2 regions of the Streptomyces sp. NPDC058459 genome follow, and region 1 is predicted to be linked to the other one. Evidence: riboswitches for the same ligand, from Rfam matches in the RefSeq annotation. Region 1 holds a riboswitch; the other holds the start of a gene.
What was found. A riboswitch is a leader RNA that binds a small molecule or an ion and turns the genes downstream of it on or off. The one in region 1 is predicted to bind glycine.
Positions count from the first base shown of each region.

Region 2: it holds a riboswitch for glycine, as region 1 does, so the genes downstream of both, gcvT (glycine cleavage system aminomethyltransferase GcvT) here and gcvP (aminomethyl-transferring glycine dehydrogenase) in region 1, are expected to answer to the same signal.

Region 1 is NZ_JBHXLV010000221.1:1,514-4,755, reverse strand. It holds gene ACFWN1_RS28145 (DNA polymerase IV) at 1-1,095, shown strand, start outside; gene ACFWN1_RS28140 (PRC-barrel domain-containing protein) at 1,104-1,478, opposite strand; glycine riboswitch at 1,598-1,692, shown strand; gene gcvP (aminomethyl-transferring glycine dehydrogenase) at 1,867-3,242, shown strand, end outside.
Region 2 is NZ_JBHXLV010000128.1:4,639-7,880, forward strand. It holds gene ACFWN1_RS21920 (enhanced serine sensitivity protein SseB) at 1-355, opposite strand, end outside; gene ACFWN1_RS21925 (AAA family ATPase) at 420-1,094, opposite strand; glycine riboswitch at 1,271-1,359, shown strand; gene gcvT (glycine cleavage system aminomethyltransferase GcvT) at 1,508-2,635, shown strand; gene gcvH (glycine cleavage system protein GcvH) at 2,756-3,133, shown strand; gene glyA (serine hydroxymethyltransferase) at 3,149-3,242, shown strand, end outside.

The sequences.
Region 1 (3,242 bases):
CGGGAGTTGTCCCCGCTGGTGGAGCCGCTGAGCCTGGACGAGGCGTTCGTGGACCTGGAGGCGGGCGGCGTCGCCTCGGACGAGGCGTCGGCGCGGGCGGCCGGGGTGCGGCTGCGCGCCGACATCCTGGCGGTGACGGGGCTGACCGGCTCGGTGGGCCTCGCCGCCTCCAAGATGCTGGCCAAGATCGCCTCGGAGCGGGCCAAGCCCGACGGCCTGGTGCTCATCGAACCGGGCACCGAGCGGGCCCTGCTGGCGCCCATGTCCGTGCGGACCCTGCCCGGTGTGGGCCCCGCCACCGGCGATCATCTGCGGCGCGCCGGGATCACCACCGTGCTGGAGCTGTCGGAGGCGGGCGAGGACGAACTGGTCCGGCTGCTCGGCAAGGCCCACGGACACGCGCTGTACGCGATGGCGCTGGCCCGCGACGACCGGCCGGTGGTGGCCGAGCGGGAGGCCAAGTCGGTGTCGGTGGAGGACACCTACGCCGTGGACATCCACGACCGGCTGCGCGTCGGCCTGGAGGTCCGCCGACTGGCCGACCGGTGTGTGCGGCGGCTGCGCGGGGCCGGGCTGTCCGGGCGCACCATCGTGCTCAAGGTCCGGCGGTACGACTTCTCCACCCTGACCCGCTCCGAGACGCTCAGGGGGCCCACCGACGATCCGGCGGTGATCCGGGAGGCGGCCGCGCGACTGCTGGACTCCGTGGACACCACGGGCGGGGTGCGGCTGCTGGGCGTCGGCGTGTCCGGGCTGGCCGACTACACCCAGGAGGACCTGTTCGCCCAGGCGGCGGGGGAGCAGGCCGAGGAGACGCCGGAGGAGAGCGCCCCCGACGTCGGCCCGGAGAGACCCGGGCCCGCCGCGCCGGAGTGGCGGGCGGGCCAGGACGTGCGGCACCCGGAGTACGGGCACGGCTGGGTGCAGGGCAGCGGTCTGGGGCGGGTCACGGTGCGTTTCGAGACCCCGCGTTCGGCGCCGGGCCGGGTGCGGACCTTCCGGTCCGACGACAACGGTCTGGCCCCGGCCGACCCGCTGCCGCTGGTGGACGAGGCGCGCGGGCCGGCTGAGGGGGTGACGGAGGGCGGCGGATGAGGGTGGGCTCAGGTCTCCTCGGCGCCCGCGACCTCGCCGAAGTCGCGGTCCGGGGTGGTCCTGGCGGCGGGGCCCACGTGGAGGCCGTAGTGGTGGTAGAGCTGGAGTTCCTGTTCGGGGGAGAGGTGGCGGCCCACGCCGAAGTCGGGGGCGTCCTTGATGAGGGCGCGTTCGAAGGGGACGCGGAGCGCTCCGTCGACGATTTCGCTGGGCTCCAGCGGGACGAAGGCGTCGCGGGAGAAGAGTCCGGTGCGTACCGCGGCCCATTCCGGGACGCCGGTCGCGTCGTCGAGGTACACCTCGTCTATGGTGCCGATCTTGGTGCCGGCACGGTCGAACGCCTTGCGGCCGATCAGGCTGCGCGGATCGATGTCGGTCTGCACGATCCCTCTCCCTCCACATGGTCGCAACTCATCCGTAAGCACTACAAAAGAGCAGAATCAGCCGGGCGGCCACTCGAACGCCGCGCCCAGGACCCCGCTGGTACGCTGAACACGGCTGCTGACCCCGTGCGGGAGAGTCCTCCGAGCAATTCGGAGGCGCCGAAGGAGCAACTCCTCCCCGGAATCTCTCAGGCCCCCGTACCGCACGGACGAGGTCACTCTGGAAAGCAGGGCGGGTGTCCAGGACTCCCGCCCTCACCGACGGTGAAAGCCGGGCTCCGCAGGTCCCCGGTGAAGCTCTCAGGTAAGAGATGACAGAGGGGGAGGCCGGTGGGCACCCGCGCCGTGGTGCCCCTCGCAGGTCGCATCGACCAGGAGGCCTCCGCACATGACCGCCCCTCGCATTCCGCTCGCCGACCTCGAAGCGGGCATCCCCTTCGAGCAGCGCCACATCGGGCCCGACCAGGAGGCGCGGGCCAAGATGCTCGCGCAGATCGGCTACGGCTCGCTCGACGAGCTGACCGCCGCCGCGGTCCCGGATGTGATCAAGAACGCCGACGCGCTCGACCTGCCGGGCGCCCGCACCGAGGCCGAGGTGATCGCCGAGCTGCGCGGTCTCGCGGACCACAACCAGGTCCTCGGCTCCATGATCGGCCTGGGCTACCACGGCACCTTCACCCCGCCGGTCATCCTGCGCAACGTCATGGAGAACCCCGCCTGGTACACGGCCTACACGCCCTACCAGCCGGAGATCTCCCAGGGCCGGCTGGAGGCCCTGCTGAACTTCCAGACGATGGTCGCCGACCTCACCGGCCTGCCCACCTCCGGCGCCTCCCTGCTGGACGAGGGCACCGCCGCCGCCGAGGCGGTGGCGCTGTCCCGGCGCATGGGCAAGAACAAGAAGGGCCTCTTCCTGGTCGACGCGGACACCCTGCCGCAGACCGTCGCCGTCATCCAGACCCGCGCCGAGCCGGCCGGGGTCGAGGTCGTCGTCGCCGACCTGAGCGACGGCATCCCGGCCGACATCGCCGCCCGCGACATCACCGGCGTCCTGCTCCAGTACCCCGGCGCCTCCGGTGCCGTAAGGGATCTGAAGCCGGTCGTCGAGCAGGCGCACGGGCTGGGCGCCCTCGTCACCGTCGCCGCGGACCTGCTCGCGCTCACCCTGCTCACCTCGCCCGGCGAGCTGGGCGCGGACATCGCCATCGGCACCACCCAGCGCTTCGGCGTCCCCATGGGCTTCGGCGGGCCGCACGCTGGCTACATGGCGGTGCACGAGAAGTTCGCCCGCAGCCTGCCCGGCCGGCTGGTCGGCGTGTCCGTCGACGCCGACGGGCACCGGGCCTACCGCCTCGCGCTCCAGACCCGCGAGCAGCACATCCGCCGCGAGAAGGCCACCAGCAACATCTGTACCGCGCAGGTGCTGCTCGCCGTGATGGCCGGCATGTACGCCGTCTACCACGGCCCCGACGGTCTGCGGACGATCGCCCGCCGCACCCACCGCTACGCCACGATCCTGGCCGAGGGCCTGCGCGCCGGCGGCGTCGAGATCGTGCACGGCGCCTACTTCGACACCCTCACCGCGCGCGTGCCCGGCAAGGCCGCCGAGGTCGTCGCCGCCGCCCGCGAGGGCGGGGTCAACCTGCGCCTCGTCGACGCCGACCACGTCTCCCTGGCCTGCGACGAGACCACCGACCGGGCTCAGCTGGAGGCCGTCCTCGCCGCCTTCGGCGCCGAGGGCGACATCGAGGCGCTCGACGGTGC
Region 2 (3,242 bases), on a different contig from region 1:
GGCCCGCCTGCGGCGGCAGACCGCGCGCGAACTCCACGGCGGGCGCGACGGTGTGCGGGAGGTGGCCGCCGGGCGACTGCCGGAACTGCTCCTCGGAGCTGAACACCGGCACGTACACCTGGCCGTCGAGGTCGACGGTGGGCAGGTCGAGGGGGCCGCTGTGCGGGCCGCCGCCGTTGGGCAGGGGTATCCAGACGAAGCTGCGGGCCAGCACCTCGACGAGGCGGGCGCCGGCCGCGGGTATGCCGAGGGAGGCGGAGAGGACCTCCTCCAGTTCGTTGCCGGGCCAGCCGCCGTGCGGGTGGGGGTGTGCCTGTGCCGGGAAGTCCGCGGGAAGGTCCGCCGGGAAGTCCATGTGCCTACCGCCTGCTGGGAGTCATGCTGTGGTGCAGCAGGCTATCCGGTACGGGTGCGGGGGTTCACTCGGCGAACTCGATCCGCTTCAGGGCGTCCGCCGAGGCGCGGTCCAGCAGGACGACCGAGCCGCAGCCGGCGGGGCTCCCGCCGCGCTCCACGGCGCCCAGCAGCCGGGCGGTGGTGCCGCGGTGGCGGCGGAAGGCGTACCGGGACACGCCCCGGCCGCGCTCGCGCTGGCCCTGCCGGGCCGTGCCGGCGGGCACGTCGAGCAGGATCAGGTGCAGGGTGCCGCCTCTGCGGCGGGCCGCACGGGCGAGCCAGGCGCGGACCCAGGGCTGGGTTCCGCAGTCGTGCACGACGACGCCCGCGCCGGAGCCGAGCGCGCGGCGCAGCCCGGCGTAGTGGGCGAGGCGGACCAGGGGGCGGTAGAGCGCGTAGGGCAGGGCTGCGGGCAGGCGCGCGGCCCAGCGGTCGCGGGCGTCCTGGGAGTCGACGCGGTGACCGGGGACCGTACGGCGCATCAGGGTGGACTTGCCGCTGCCGGGCAGGCCGGTGACGACGACGAGGTCACGGAGGCCGAAGCTCAGCGTGCGGGGACCGCCGCCGGAGCGGTCGCGCAGGTCGCGGACGGCAGGTACGGGCCGCTCGGCCCGGCGCTCGCGGGCGGGCAGCGAGGGCTGTCGCCGCACCGGGATACCGCTGGTCGTGGCGCACACCGGGGTTCTGTTCACCGTGATCGTCCCTCCCCCTCCGGGCTCAGGTCATCCCTTGCCCAACAAATGTAAAGAGAAGGTAATGCACCGGGGTCCTCGATCGGGTCCCTGAACGGCTACGGGCATGTCACAGCCGGTGGCCCCTTCAGGGCCGGGCTCCGCCGTGCGATGATGTGCCCGCCAACTGCATACCGGCCGTTTGAATCCGCGCGGGAGAGTCCCCAGCTGGGGCGCCGAAGGAGCAAGTCCCTCCCTTGAATCTCTCAGGCACCGTTACCGCGTGGGCGAGGCACATCTGAAAAGCGGGCCGCTGTCGCGGTGGCCCCACCCAAGGTGCAAGCCGATGACCGCAACGGTCATGGTGAACCTCTCAGGTTCCGATGACAGATGGGGAGGAACGTTCCTCGCCCCATCCCCGTCGCCTTGGGAGACGACCGATGAGCAGCACAGACGCCCACGCCCCGCGCCACACCGCGCTCGACGCCGTGCACCGCGCGCTCGGCGCGACGATGACCGACTTCGCCGGCTGGGACATGCCCCTGCGCTACGGCTCCGAGCGTGACGAGCACCAGGCGGTGCGCACGCGGGCCGGGCTGTTCGACCTCTCGCACATGGGTGAGATCACGGTGACCGGCCCCGACGCCGCCGCCCTGCTCAACTACGCCCTCGTCGGCGACCTCGCCTCGGTCGGCACCGGCCGCGCCCGCTACACCATGATCTGCCGGGCCGACGGCGGCATCCTGGACGACCTGATCGTCTACCGGCTCGCCGACACCGAGTACATGGTGGTGGCCAACGCCTCCAACGCCCAGGTCGTGCTGGACGCGCTGACCGAGCGCGCGGCCGGCTTCGACGCCGAGGTCCGCGACGACCGCGACGCCTACGCGCTGCTCGCCGTCCAGGGCCCGGAGTCCCCCGGCATCCTCAAGGCGGTCACCGACGCCGACCTCGACGGCCTCAAGTACTACGCCGGGCTGCCCGGCACGGTCGCGGGCGTGCCCGCGCTGATCGCCCGTACCGGCTACACCGGCGAGGACGGCTTCGAGCTGTTCGTGAAGCCCGAGCACGCCGTCGAGCTGTGGCAGGCGCTGCTGGAGGCCGGCTCCGCCGCCGGTCTGGTGCCGTGCGGTCTGTCCTGCCGGGACACCCTGCGCCTGGAGGCGGGCATGCCGCTGTACGGGCACGAGCTGACCACCGGGCTGACCCCGTTCGACGCCGGCCTCGGCCGCGTGGTGAAGTTCGGCAAGGAGGGCGACTTCGTCGGCCGCGAGGCGCTCACGAAGGCCGCGGAGCGCGCCGAGGCCCGGCCGCCGCGCGTGCTGGTCGGCCTCGTCGCCGAGGGCCGCCGGGTACCGCGCGCCGGGTTCGCCGTCGTCGCGGACGGCGAGGTGATCGGCGAGGTCACCTCCGGCGCCCCCTCCCCCACCCTCGGCAAGCCGCTGGCCATCGCCTACGTCGACGCCGCGCACGCCGCTCCCGGCAGCACCGGCGTGGGCGTGGACATCCGGGGCAGCCACGAGCCGTACGAGGTCGTGGCGCTGCCCTTCTACAAGCGCGCCAAGTAGACACCGGCCCCGGGTCCGGCCGTCCGCCGGGCGTGACCCTGCGCACATTTCACCCGCTCTTCAGCGGTTCGAGCCCTCTTCCCCCGACGAGCACGCCCCCCGTACAGGAGAATTCAGGTCATGAGCAACCCGCAGCAGTTGAGCTACAGCAAGGAGCACGAGTGGCTGTCGGCCGCCGAGGGCGGCGCGTCGACGGTCGGCATCACCGAGCACGCGGCCAACGCGCTCGGCGATGTGGTCTTCGTGCAGCTTCCCGAGGTCGGCGACGAGGTCACCGCGGGCGAGTCGTGCGGCGAGCTGGAGTCCACCAAGTCGGTCTCCGAGCTGTACTCGCCCGTCTCCGGTGAGATCACCGAGGTCAACCAGGACGTCGTGGACGACCCGTCGCTGGTGAACTCCGAGCCCTTCGAGGGCGGCTGGCTGTTCAAGGTGCGCGTCACCGCGCAGCCCGCCGACCTGCTGACCGCCGACGAGTACACCGCCTACATCGCAGGCTGAGGAGCCGGTAGCCGTATGACTGTCCTGAACACGCCCCTGCACGAGCTGGACCCGGAGATCGCCGCCGCGGTCGACGCCGAGCTGCGCCGCCAGCAGTCGACCCTGGAGA